DNA from 3 places in the Streptomyces sp. NBC_00461 genome. Region 3 is predicted to be linked to each of the others. Evidence: predicted binding sites of a transcription regulator. Region 3 holds the regulator's gene; each other region holds the start of a gene.
The links. Region 3 encodes HspR, which represses chaperone genes until heat shock. Its sites were predicted from a motif close to TTGAGNNNNNNNNNCTCAA; they were not measured.
Positions count from the first base shown of each region.

Region 1: the regulator HspR is predicted to act here: its motif matches at 1,960-1,978, upstream of dnaK (molecular chaperone DnaK).
Region 2: the regulator HspR is predicted to act here: its motif matches at 2,541-2,559, upstream of lon (endopeptidase La).

Region 1 covers NZ_CP107902.1:8,073,436-8,077,538, reverse strand. Annotated here, with positions in the region: gene narJ (nitrate reductase molybdenum cofactor assembly chaperone) at 1-25, shown strand, start outside; gene dnaK (molecular chaperone DnaK) at 22-1,914, opposite strand; gene OG870_RS37440 (OsmC family protein) at 2,079-2,507, opposite strand; gene OG870_RS37435 (vWA domain-containing protein) at 2,565-4,103, opposite strand, start outside.
Region 2 covers NZ_CP107902.1:6,609,614-6,613,716, forward strand. Annotated here, with positions in the region: gene OG870_RS31055 (spermidine synthase) at 1-399, opposite strand, end outside; gene OG870_RS31060 (hypothetical protein) at 570-698, shown strand; gene OG870_RS31065 (rhomboid-like protein) at 803-1,579, shown strand; gene OG870_RS31070 (GNAT family N-acetyltransferase) at 1,749-2,405, opposite strand; gene lon (endopeptidase La) at 2,582-4,103, shown strand, end outside.
Region 3 covers NZ_CP107902.1:5,353,579-5,357,681, forward strand. Annotated here, with positions in the region: gene grpE (nucleotide exchange factor GrpE) at 1-56, shown strand, start outside; gene dnaJ (molecular chaperone DnaJ) at 90-1,268, shown strand; gene OG870_RS25075 (heat shock protein transcriptional repressor HspR) at 1,274-1,723, shown strand; gene OG870_RS25080 (substrate-binding domain-containing protein) at 1,942-3,060, shown strand; gene OG870_RS25085 (transglutaminase family protein) at 3,160-4,002, opposite strand; gene OG870_RS25090 (alpha-E domain-containing protein) at 4,004-4,103, opposite strand, start outside.

The DNA of each region.
Region 1 (4,103 bases), 2.7 Mb from region 3:
CCTCGGCCGCACAGAGGCGCCCTAAGCGGCGCCGCCCTTGGTGTCGCGGTCGTCCTCGTCGACGATCTCGGCGTCGACCACGCCGTCCTGCTCCGGCGGTGCGGTGTGCTGTTCGGTGCCGGTGTCGGTGTCGGTGTCGGTGTCGGTGTCGGTGGGGGGCCGGTCGGCCTGGGCGTACATGGCCTGGCCCATCTTCTGGCTGACGGTGGCGAGTTTCTCGACGCCGGTGCGCAACTCGCCCGTCTCCGCGTTCCGTTCCAGCAGGCCCTTCAGTTCCGTGACGGCTTCCTGGACCTCCGTCCTGGTGTCCGCGGGGATGCGCTCCTCGTTGTCCCGTATGAACTTCTCGGTCTGGTAGACGAGTTGCTCGGCCTGGTTGCGGGTCTCGGCGGCCTCGCGGCGGCCGCGGTCCTCCTCGGCGTACTGCTCGGCCTCCCGCATCATGCGGTCGATGTCGTCCTTGGGGAGGGCGGAACCGCCGGTCACCGTCATCTTCTGTTCCCGGCCCGTCGCCAGGTCCTTGGCCGACACGTGCATGATGCCGTTGGCGTCGATGTCGAAGGCGACCTCGATCTGTGGGATCCCGCGCGGGGCGGGCGGCAGCCCGGTCAGGTCGAAGACACCCAGCTTCTTGTTGTACGCGGCGATCTCCCGCTCGCCCTGGTAGACCTGGATGCCCACCGAGGGCTGGTTGTCGGTGGCCGTCGTGAAGATCTCCGAACGCCGGGTCGGGATCGTCGTGTTGCGCTCGATCAGCTTCGTCATGATGCCGCCCTTGGTCTCGATGCCCAGGGACAGCGGTGATACGTCGAGCAGCAGGACGTCCTTGACGTCGCCGCGGATGACACCGGCCTGCAGGGCCGCGCCGACGGCCACGACCTCGTCGGGGTTGACGCCCTTGTGCGGGTCCTTGCCGGTGAGGTCCTTGACCAGGTCGGTGACCGCGGGCATCCGGGTGGAGCCGCCGACGAGGATGACGTGGTCGACCGCGGACAGTTTGATGCCGGCGTCCTTGACCGCCTGGTGGAAGGGGGTCTTGCAGCGGTCGAGGAGGTCCGCGGTGAGCTCCTGGAACTGGGCGCGGGTCATCTTCTCGTCGAGGTGCAGCGGGCCCTCGGCGGAGGCCGTGATGTAGGGCAGGTTGATCGTCGTCTCGGACGAGCTGGACAGTTCGATCTTCGCCTTCTCGGCGCCCTCCCGCAGCCGTTGCAGCGCCATCTTGTCCTTGCCGAGGTCGATGCCGTACTGGCCCCTGAACTTCTTGACCAGGTGCTCGACGATCCGCTGGTCCCAGTCGTCGCCGCCGAGGTGGGTGTCGCCGTTGGTGGCCTTCACCTCGATGACGCCGTCCCCGATCTCCAGCAGTGACACGTCGAAGGTGCCGCCGCCGAGGTCGAAGACCAGCACGGTCTGCTCCTCGCCCCGGTCCAGGCCGTAGGCGAGGGCGGCGGCCGTGGGCTCGTTGATGATCCGCAGGACCTTCAGTCCCGCGATCTCCCCGGCCTCCTTGGTGGCCTGCCGCTGCGAGTCGTCGAAGTACGCCGGAACGGTGATCACCGCGTCCGTGACGTCCTCGCCGAGGTAGGACTCCGCGTCGCGCTTCAGCTTCTGCAGGACCCGCGCGGACAGCTCCTGCGCCCGGTAGCGCGTACCGTCCACGGAGCCCTCGTCGGGGAAGCGCCACTGCGCGTCGCCCATGTGCCGCTTCACCGAGCGCGCGGTCCGCTCGACGTTCGTCACGGCCTGCCGCTTGGCGACCTCGCCGACCAGCACCTCCCCGTTCTTGGCGAAGGCCACGACGGACGGTGTGGTCCGGGCTCCCTCCGCGTTGGCGACGACCGTGGGTTCGCCGCCTTCCAGGACGGCCACCACCGAGTTCGTGGTCCCGAGATCGATCCCGACCGCACGTGCCATCTCCGTCCCCTTCCGCCAGGGCGCTTCCAGACTCCAGCACAAAACTTGAGTGGGCTGTTGTCAATGCCGCGTACCCCACGTACGCCGGGTACCCCGGAAACGACGGTGCCGCGCCCCCGGACCGGCGGGGCGCGGCATCGAAGGCCGTACAGGCCCTACGGGTGTCAGGCGAGCTTGGCCGACAGGGTGATCGTCGTGCCGGTCAGGGCCTGGCTGACCGGGCAGTTCTTCTTGGCGTCCTCGGCGGCGGCGACGAAGGCGTCGTTGTCGATGCCGGGGACCGTGCCCTCGACGGTGAGGTGGATGCCGGTGATGCCCTCACCCGGCTGGAAGTTCACGTCCGCCGAGGTGACGAGCTTGGTGGGCGGGGTGCCGGCGCCGTTCAGGGCGTGCGACAGCGCCATGGAGAAGCAGCTGGAGTGCGCGGCGGCGATCAGCTCCTCGGGGCTGGTCTTGCCGTTGGCGTCCTGGGAGCGCGAGGCCCACGTGACCGGCTGTGCCTCGATGGCACCGGAGGAGTCGAAATTGACGACACCGCTGCCCTCGATCAGGCTGCCTTCCCAGACGGTGTGTGCGGAGCGCGTGGTTGCCACGGTGAGTCCTTCCGAATTCCGATTGTTCCTTGCGACGCCATCCGATCACATTCCTGCCTACTGCACCCGAAACACGGGCCCACGCGCGGTGAACGGCAGGCGTGCGCCCTGCGGGATCAGATACGCGTGCTCGCGCCGCATCCGCAGCACGTCGCACCAGCCGTCCGTGATGACGAGGACGGGGGCGCCCGGCGGGAAGTCGTCCGCGCGGTGCAGCAGGTCGATGCCGGGCTGCAGGGCCGTGCCCCCGCGGCCGTGGACCCGGACCCGGCCGGCGATCTCGGTGACCGGCACATAGCCCGCGTCATGCGGGGCCGCGTCGCAGAAGACGACGCGGGCGGCCGGTACGTCGCGGGCGCCTGCGTAGGAGGCGATGGCGCCGAGGGCCTTGCCCAGCAGCGTGCGCTCCATCGAGCCCGAGGTGTCGAGGACCACGCCGAAGGTGCAGCGGGCGATCTCCTCGGGCGGGAAGTAGCGGCCCGCGCGCGGGATGTCCGGGGTGGAGGACTGGCGCCGGGAGGGGCGCGCGTACGACCGTACGGGCTGCGGGCTGGGCACGAACTCGTCGAACCAGCGGGCCAGTTGGGCGTCCCAGGGCAGCGGCGGGTGGCTGAGCGCGCGGATCTCCTCGACCAGGCCGCCCGGCAGGAGGCCGCGCTCCTGCTGCTGGTGCAGGTCCAGGCCCTGGTGGAGGCCGCGGCGGTAGAACTCGTCGAGGTCGACGTAGTCGCCGGGCGGGCCCAGCGGGGCGCCCAGGACGTCGCCGAGGCCCTTGCCGCGCAGGGTGGCGAGGCGGCGCATCCGGCGCAGGTCGCCGGCGAGGCGGTCGTAGACCTCCTCGGAGGAGAGACCGGCGAGGGCGGGGTCGTACAGCAGGCCGTCCGGCATGGTGCCGACCTGCATCTCGCACAGCCAGCCGTTGATGACGTAGTCGCAGGCGATGTTGAACAGGTAGGGGTCGCGGGTGCCGCAGCGGTCGCCGTGGCGCAGGGCGGCGTGCAGCATCTCGTGGGCGAGGATGAACCGCCATTCCTCGCCGTCGAACCGGCGCAGGGGGTTGATGTAGATCTCGCCGGACTCCGGGTTCACCGCGGCGACGGAGATGCCGTGGGCGCGGGTGAGTTCGGCGTCGGCGACGAGGGTGATGCCGGCCGCGATGCCGCCGAGCAGCGGGTAGGAGGAGATGAACCAGCTCAGGGCCTGCTGCCAGGGGCGCTGTGGGGCCACTTCGCCGGTGAGGGAGTCGCGGCGGCCGCCCGCCATGTCCATCGCCGCCGACACGGTCCGGGTCAGGGCGGTGGCGAACGCCAGTTGGTGGTCCGGGGGCTGCATCCAGCCCGCCCACGGCAGGAGCAGCAGGTCGGGCTCGTCGCCCGCCGTTCCGCAGCGCTCGTACGCGGGCGGGATCCCGTCCCGCCGCCAGCGCGCGGCGAGTTGCTCCTCGTCGCCGTCAGGATAGGACGCGGGGAGTTCCTCGGGGGTGGTGCCGATGGTGAAGTTCAGCAGGAAGCGGTTGACGACGACGCAGCGCGCGGCGAGGTCGTACCGGTCGGGCTGTTCGCGCGGCTGCGGGCCCTTCACCGCCGGGACGTGTCC
Region 2 (4,103 bases), 1.3 Mb from region 3:
ATTGACGTAAGTGATCAGGTCCGCCTCGACGATCTCCGTGCGCGGGTCGGCGACGGCCTGCGCCGAGAGGGCGGCGAGGGGGCCGTCGCGATGCCAGTCGATGATGGCGCGCTCGCGCTCCACGACGGTGATCGCGCCCCAGTACGGGTCGGCCGCCGCGTGCGCGAGGGAGAACCCCACACCCAGGCCTCCGATCAGTACGTCCGGTTCCGTGCGCCGGCCCAGGGCGTCGCGTGCGACGTCCACGAGCCGCCGCTCCGAACGGCCGTCGGAGGTGTCCATCAGGAAGCAGCCGTTGGCGATGATCTGCAGCAACGCGCCGTGCCGGCGCAGCACGACCTCGCCGTACGGGCCCTCGCGCCGGTCCAGGACTAAAGGGGTGTCGCAGCTGGCGGTCATGGCCCCATCCTGCATGAGCTGCGGGGCGCGCCGCGGGCCTCACGCCGCGAGTGCCGTGAGAAAGAGGAGCGCGGGCGAGCCGTGGGGTGGCGGCCGCAGGGCTCCGGCAGGGGCGTGGTGCGAGACGGTGGGAGGACGAGCGGAGCGGCAGGTAGTGCTGCAGTGAACCGATGCGCGCGGGCCTCCGCGACGACGCCATCAGCGACGCCTCCGTCCACCGCACCGGCGACCGGGACCCGGCGACCCGGGCGGCGCACGCCGGCACGGCCGATGGCGAGGAACTGCCCCCGGACGCGTAAGAAGCCTGAGAGGTTGCTGTGAATCGCCTCTCGCGTGGCGTCGGTCACAGACAGGGACCCCTGCGGTTGTCGAGGGTGGAGCGCAACAGAAGGAGCGCCTCACCGTGGAACACACCGCGACGGCCGAGAACGAGCCCTCGGTCGCGCCCCCGCCCGGCGTGTCCGGGCTCCTGGACGGCATGCCCCGCCAGCGCGGCCCGGCGAGCATCGTGGCGCCCAGCCTGCCGGTGCCCGTCCGCACGGCCCGCGCCCTCCGCCCCTGGCGCCTCCTGCCGACCCCCACCGGCACCCCGTTCACCTTCGCCTACGCGGCAGTCCTGGTCCTCACCTCACTGATCACCGCGTACGCCTCCCCCTCTCTCGTCTACACCCTCTACCAGGCGTCCAGCACCGACGTGGCGCACCTCGTGCAGACGCCCGTCCTGGTGCTGCTCGCCAGCGCCCTGTGGGTGGCGGGCGGGATCGCCTCGCCGTACATGTTCGCGTTCCTGCTCGTCATGACCGCGCTGGAGCGGCGGATGGGCGGGGGGCGGGCGGCCGTCGTCTTCCTGCTCGGGCACGTCCTGGCCACCCTCGCGACCGAGGGCACGGTGGGTCTCGCGGTCCTGGTGGGCCATCTCCCCGACAGTTCCCTGCACCGCCTGGACTACGGCATCAGCTTCGGCGTGGCGGCGGGCGTCGGCGCCCTGGCCGGACTGCTCACGCCGTGGCTGCGCTGGCCGTTGCTGGCGCTGTTCGGCGGAATGCTGGTCCAGGACCTGATCGAGTTCACGGACCCGATGACCAACTGGGGGCACCTGATCTCGCTGGCGATAGGCATCGCGACCTGGCCGATGATCAGGCGCTGGCACCGGGCGGGGCCGCCCGGCGCGGCCCGCTAGCGGCCCTGGTAGTCCCGCGGTTCCTGGGAGTCCTGGGGTTCCTGGGAGCCCTCGGGCTTTTGGGGGTCGCAGCCTGTGAACGGGTTCGGGAAGCTGCAACGCCGTTCCTGTGAACGGCGTTGCAGGTTCTTGGCGTTGGCCCTGCAAGCCCGAGGCCGACATGCCCCGCTCAGGGCCGGCCCGCCGGGCCCACGAACTTCGCGCTCGTCAGCGGGGCCACAGTGCGCCAGCCCAGCGCCTCGTACAGCGCCCGCCCCGCCGGAGTCCCCGCCAGCACGCCCGTCTCGGCGCCCTGCTCGGCCGCCGTGCGCTGCAAGGTCCGCATGACCACGCTCCCGAGCCCCCGTCGCCGATGTGCCGGCGCGGTCTCGATCCGGTCGGCGACCGCCGTCGCGCCGTTCGTCGCGATCTGGCCGCGGGCCGCGAGTGACCCGTCCGGCGCCGCGACCAGCACCGTGGTGACACCGCCCCGCGTCCAGGACCGCAACCGGTGGCCGTACGGAACCTCCGTCTCCTCGGCTCCCGTCAGCGGAATCGTCATCAGATACCCCGGTTCCGGATCCACCCACCAGCCCGCGCCCACCCACTCCCGCGCCACCGACGGATCCCGGAACACCTTCAGCCAGACACCGGCCCCGGTCACCGCACCGGCCACCTTCCGCACGGTGTCCTCGTCGACGTCGTCGTTCGTCGCGCCGAAGACATGGCGCGAGACCTGGTCCACCAGCCCCACGTCGACCGTCCAGCCCCATGGTTCCTCCATCGGGGGACCGGCCCGGCGCGAGACGACCCACCCGTGCACCCATGCCCGTACGACCTCGTCCACGACACCCCTCCTGTAATGACTGAGTTCCACCTTCGTCTATTACTGAACCGAAGATATGTGCAGCTCACGCTCCATCGACAGAGGTGATCGCTCACGGCGAACACGACCTCGGGAACATTCATGGCGTCCCGTGCATTGAGTCGGCATAACTCAACTTGACTGCCGGAGGGTAGATCATGGCTTCGACGTCCACACCGCTCACCCTGCCCGTGCTGCCACTCGACGACGAGGTCGTGCTGCCCGGCATGGTGGTGCCGCTGGACCTGAACGACCCCGATGTACGCGCCGCGGTGGAGGCCGCCCAGGCCGCCGCCCGGTCCGAACCGGGGAAGCCGAAGGTCCTGCTGGTGCCACGTGTCGACGGCGCATACCCGGGCACCGGCGTGCTCGGCACCGTCGAGCAGGTCGGCCGGCTGGCCGACGGCGACCCGGGCGCCCTGATCCGCGGCCGCGGCCGAGTGAAGATCGGCGCCGGCACCACCGGCCCGGGCGCCGCGCTGTGGGTCGAGGGGACGAGGATCGACGAGAGCGTGCCGGAGCCGCTGCCCGGCCACGTCACCGAACTGGTCAAGGAGTACAAGGCCCTCGCCACCGCCTGGCTGCGCAAGCGCGCCGCCTGGCAGGTCGTGGACCGCGTCCAGGCCATCGACGACGTGTCCCAGCTCGCCGACAACTCCGGATACTCGCCCTTCCTGACCACCGACCAGAAGATCGAACTGCTGGAGACCGCCGACCCGATCGCCCGTCTCAAGCTCGCCACCCAGCAGCTGCGCGACCACCTCGCCGAGCAGGACGTCGCCGAGACCATCGCCAAGGACGTCCAGGAAGGCGTCGACAAGCAGCAGCGGGAGTTCCTGCTCCGGCGCCAGCTGGAAGCCGTCCGCAAGGAACTGCGCGAGCTGAACGGCGAACAGGACGGCGAGGAGTCCGACGACTACCGCGCCCGCGTGGAGGCCGCCGACCTCCCGGAGCACGTGCGGGAAGCGGCGCTGAAGGAGGTCGACAAGCTGGAGCGGTCCAGCGACCAGTCCCCCGAGGGCTCCTGGATCCGCACCTGGCTGGACACCGTCCTGGAACTCCCGTGGACCACGCGGACCGAGGACGCGTACGACATCCAGGGCGCCAAGGCGATCCTCGACGCCGAGCACGCGGGCCTGGAGGACGTGAAGGAGCGGATCACCGAGTACCTGGCGGTGCGCAAGCGTCGCAGCGACCGCGGCCTCGGCGTCATCGGCGGCCGGCGCGGCGGTGCCGTCCTGGCCCTCGTCGGCCCGCCCGGCGTCGGCAAGACGTCTCTCGGCGAGTCGGTGGCACACGCCATGGGCCGGAAGTTCGTCCGCGTCGCCCTCGGCGGAGTGCGCGACGAGGCCGAGATCCGCGGCCACCGCCGTACCTACGTCGGTGCCCTGCCCGGCCGGGTCGTCCGCGCCATCAAGGAAGCCGGTTCGATGAACCCGGTCGTCCTGCTCGACGAGATCGACAAGGTCGGCTCGGACTTCCGCGGCGACCCCGCGGCGGCACTGCTGGAGGTCCTGGACCCGGCGCAGAACCACACGTTCCGCGACCACTACCTGGAGGTCGAACTCGACCTCAGCGACGTCGTCTTCCTCGCCACGGCGAACGTCCTGGAGGCCATCCCGGAGGCCCTGCTCGACCGTATGGAGCTGGTCCGCCTGGACGGCTACACCGAGGACGAGA
Region 3 (4,103 bases):
CGGAGTCCGGCGAGGCGGCCGACGACAAGGAGAGCGGTGGCCCGGACGAGGGCTGAGCTTGAACCGATGAGAAAGGAGGGGCGTCGAGGATGAGCACCAAGGACTTCATCGAGAAGGACTACTACAAGGTCCTCGGCGTCCCCAAGGACGCCACCGAGGCCGAGATCAAGAAGGCGTACCGGAAGCTCGCCCGCGAGTTCCACCCGGACGCCAACAAGGGCAACGCCAAGGCCGAGGAGCGCTTCAAGGAGATCTCCGAGGCCAACGACATCCTCGGAGACCCCAAGAAGCGCAAGGAGTACGACGAGGCCCGCACCCTCTTCGGCAACGGCGGCTACCGCCCGGGGCCGGGCGGCGCGGGCGGCTCGTTCAACTTCGACCTGGGCGACCTCTTCGGAGGCAACCCCCAGGGCGCCGGGGGTTCCGGGGGCTTCGGCGGCGGAATCGGTGACGTCTTCGGGGGCCTGTTCAACCGCGGCAGCTCCGGCACCACGCGGGTGCAGCCCAGGCGCGGCCAGGACATCGACACCGAGGTCAGCCTCAGCTTCACCGAGGCGATCGAGGGGGCGACGGTCCCGCTGCGCATGTCCTCGCAGTCACCCTGCAAGGCCTGCTCCGGCACCGGCGACGCGAACGGCAACCCGCGGGTGTGCCCGACGTGCGTCGGCACCGGCCAGGTGGCGCGGGGCTCCGGCGGCGGCTTCTCGCTGACCGACCCCTGCCCGGACTGCAAGGGCCGCGGCCTGATCGCGGAGAACCCCTGCGAGGTCTGCAAGGGCAGCGGCCGCGCCAAGTCGTCCAGGACCATGCAGGTCCGCATCCCGGCCGGGGTGTCGGACGGCCAGCGCATCCGCCTGCGCGGCAAGGGCGCCCCGGGCGAACGGGGCGGCCCGGCGGGCGACTTGTACGTCACCGTGCACGTCGAAGCGCACCCGGTGTTCGGCCGCAGGGACGACAACCTCACCGTCACCGTCCCGGTGACGTTCGCGGAGGCGGCCCTCGGCGGCGAGGTCAGGGTTCCCACCCTGGGCGGCCCTCCCGTCACCCTGAAGCTGCCTCCGGGCACGCCCAACGGCCGCACCATGCGTGCCCGGGGCAAGGGCGCGGTCCGCAAGGACGGCACCCGCGGCGACCTCCTGGTCACCGTCGAGGTGAGTGTTCCGGTGGACCTGACGGGGAAGGCTCGTGACGCGCTGGAGGCGTATCGCGAGGCGACCGCGGGCGAGGACCCGCGGGCGGAGCTGTTCCAGGCCGCGAAGGGAGCTTGACAGAGATGGACGGCCGTCGACGCAACCCGTACGAACTGACCGAGGAAACCCCGGTCTACGTCATTTCGGTGGCGGCCCAGCTCTCCGGCCTGCACCCGCAGACCCTGCGCCAGTACGACCGCCTCGGCCTGGTCTCCCCGGACCGCACGCCCGGCCGCGGCCGCCGCTACTCGGCCCGCGACATCGAACTGCTGCGCACCGTGCAGCAGTTGTCGCAGGACGAGGGCATCAACCTGGCCGGCATCAAGCGGATCATCGAACTGGAGAACCAGGTCGCCGCGCTCCAGCAGCGCGTCGCCGAACTCCAGTCGGCGGTCGAGGGCGCGGCGGCGGCGATGCAGCAGCGTGAGGCGGCGGTGCACGCGTCGTACCGCCGCGATCTGGTCCCGTACCAGGAGGTGCAGCAGACCAGTGCGTTGGTGGTGTGGCGGCCGAAGCGGCAGCAGTCCGACTGACGTCCTCGCGGCAGGTCGTGGAAGGGGCTCGGAGACATTCCGGGCCCCTTCGCCATGTTCGGGCCTTCGGGTGACAGACCGACACGTAGTGGCCTGACTCTAACGTTGACGTCTCATTACCCGGTTATTCCTTGACGATCGTGTGAAGAAAGCGTTGGCTTCCTTCACCTGGGCCGCGTGAAGCACCCTGGTTCGGAAGGTGTCGGAAGGTAAGCGCAGTGAACACCCGTAGCCGTCGTATCGCCCTGTGCGTGGCAGTCGCCACGACCGCCCTCTCGCTCTCCTCCTGCGGGGTGCTGAACGTGTCGGGGGACGGCAAGTCGGCGAGCCCCACGAAGGGCAACGACGTCACCATCGGGCTGCTGCTGCCGGAGACGGCCAACACCCGGTACGAGAACTTCGACTACCCGATCATCAAGGAGCAGGTCGCCTCGCTCACCAAGAACCAGGGCAAGGTCGACTACGTCAACGCCGGCCAGAGCGCGGACAAGCAGGCGTCCCAGATGCAGAAGATGATCGATGACGGGGTCGACACCATCCTGCTGGACGCGGTGGACGCGCACGCCATCGCCGGTGAGGTGAAGAAGGCGAAGGACGCCGGTATCCCGGTCATCGCCTACGACCGGCTGGCCGAGGGCCCCATCGACGCGTACATCTCCTTCGACAACGAACTCGTCGGCGAGGTCCAGGCCCGCTCCCTGCTCGACGCGCTGGGCAGCGGCGTCGACACCTCCGACAAGATCGTCATGATGAACGGCTCGCCCACCGACCCGAACGCCAAGCAGTTCAAGGCGGGCGCCCTGTCCGAACTCAACGGCAAGGTGACGATCGCCGAGTCGTACGACACCAAGGACTGGGACCCGAAGAACGCCGAGTCCAACATGACCGAGGCGATCAACGCGATCGGCAAGGACAACATCGCGGGCGTCTACTCCGCCAACGACGGCATGGCCGGCGGCATCGTCAAGGCCATGGAGGACGCCGGCATCACCAGCCTGCCGCCGCTCACCGGTCAGGACGCGGAACTGGCTGCCGTGCAGCGGATCGTGGCAGGCCAGCAGTACATGAGCGTGTACAAGTCGTACCCGCAGGAGGCCCAGGCCGCCGCGCAGATGGCCGTGGCCAAGGTGCAGGGCAAGGACATCGAGTTCGACGCCCTCACCCAGGACACGGTCGACAGCCCCACGGACAAGGGCATCCCCGCGCAGCTCGTCACCGTGACCGCCCTGACGAAGAAGAACATCAAGGCGACGGTCGTCGCCGACGGCATCTACAAGATCTCCCAGATCTGCACGTCGAAGTACGCCTCGAAGTGCGCGGCGATCGGCCTCAAGTAGGCCGGTTGTCGACCGTCTCCCTCGTGTGCCGCGCGGACGACGCGAACCCGGTGCCGGCCAGGTTCGCGTCGTACGTGGAGCAGCCGCCCGAGCCTGGGTTCACGCCACCCGGGTGAACTCCACCGACACCTCCGGCGGCCCGCCGGCCACACCCCGGTAGATGCCCTTGTGCGGGGTGACGTCGTCGTAGTCGCGGCCTCGGGCCACCACGACGTGGGACTCGTCGGCCCGGGTGCTGTTGGTGGGGTCGTAGCCGCACCAGTCGCCCGCCCAGTACTCGATCCAGGCGTGGCTCTGCCCGGCGACGGGACGGTGGAGTTCGGCCTCGCGGTCGGGGTGGAGGTAGCCGGAGACATAGCGGGCCGGCAGTCCCACGCCCCGCAGCAGGGCGACGGTGAGGTGGGTGATGTCCTGGCAGACGCCCGCGCCCTGCTCCCAGGCCTCCGCGGGGGACGTGTTCACGCTGGTGGCGCCGGGCAGGTAGGACACCCGGCCGGCGACCAGCGCGGACACGGCCGTCGCCGTGTCGTGCGGGTCGAGGCCGGCCGCCGCCTTGCGCGCCTTCTTGACGAGCTTCGCCGGGACCGTCGTACGGACCGTCGGGCTCGTGAACTCCAACAGGCGTGAGTTGACCGTGAGTTCGGCCAGTTTCGCCCAAGTGGGCGCCGCCGGGAGCGCGTCGGCAGGTGACGTCTCGACCAGGCTGGAGGCGGTGATGGTGAGGTTGCCGTGCGGGTCCATCAGGTCGAAGCCGGTGACCTGGGTGCCCCAGTAATCCCAGTACGACCAGGTGGCCGTCGCGGGGCTCACGGTGACGCGGGCGTCCAGGGTGGTCTGGCCGGGCAGCGTCAGCGGGGTCATACGGACCTCGTTGTGCGAGGAGGCCGCGGGCTGGGCGTAGGAGACCCGGGTGGTGTGCTTGATACGAAGGCGACGAGCCATCTCAGGCTCCTTCCTGGGCCCACTCGACGGGCCCCTGGTACGGGAAGAACCGCTCCGCCACCGCGTCCGCGGACGCCAGACAGGCCTGCTGCAGATCCCGC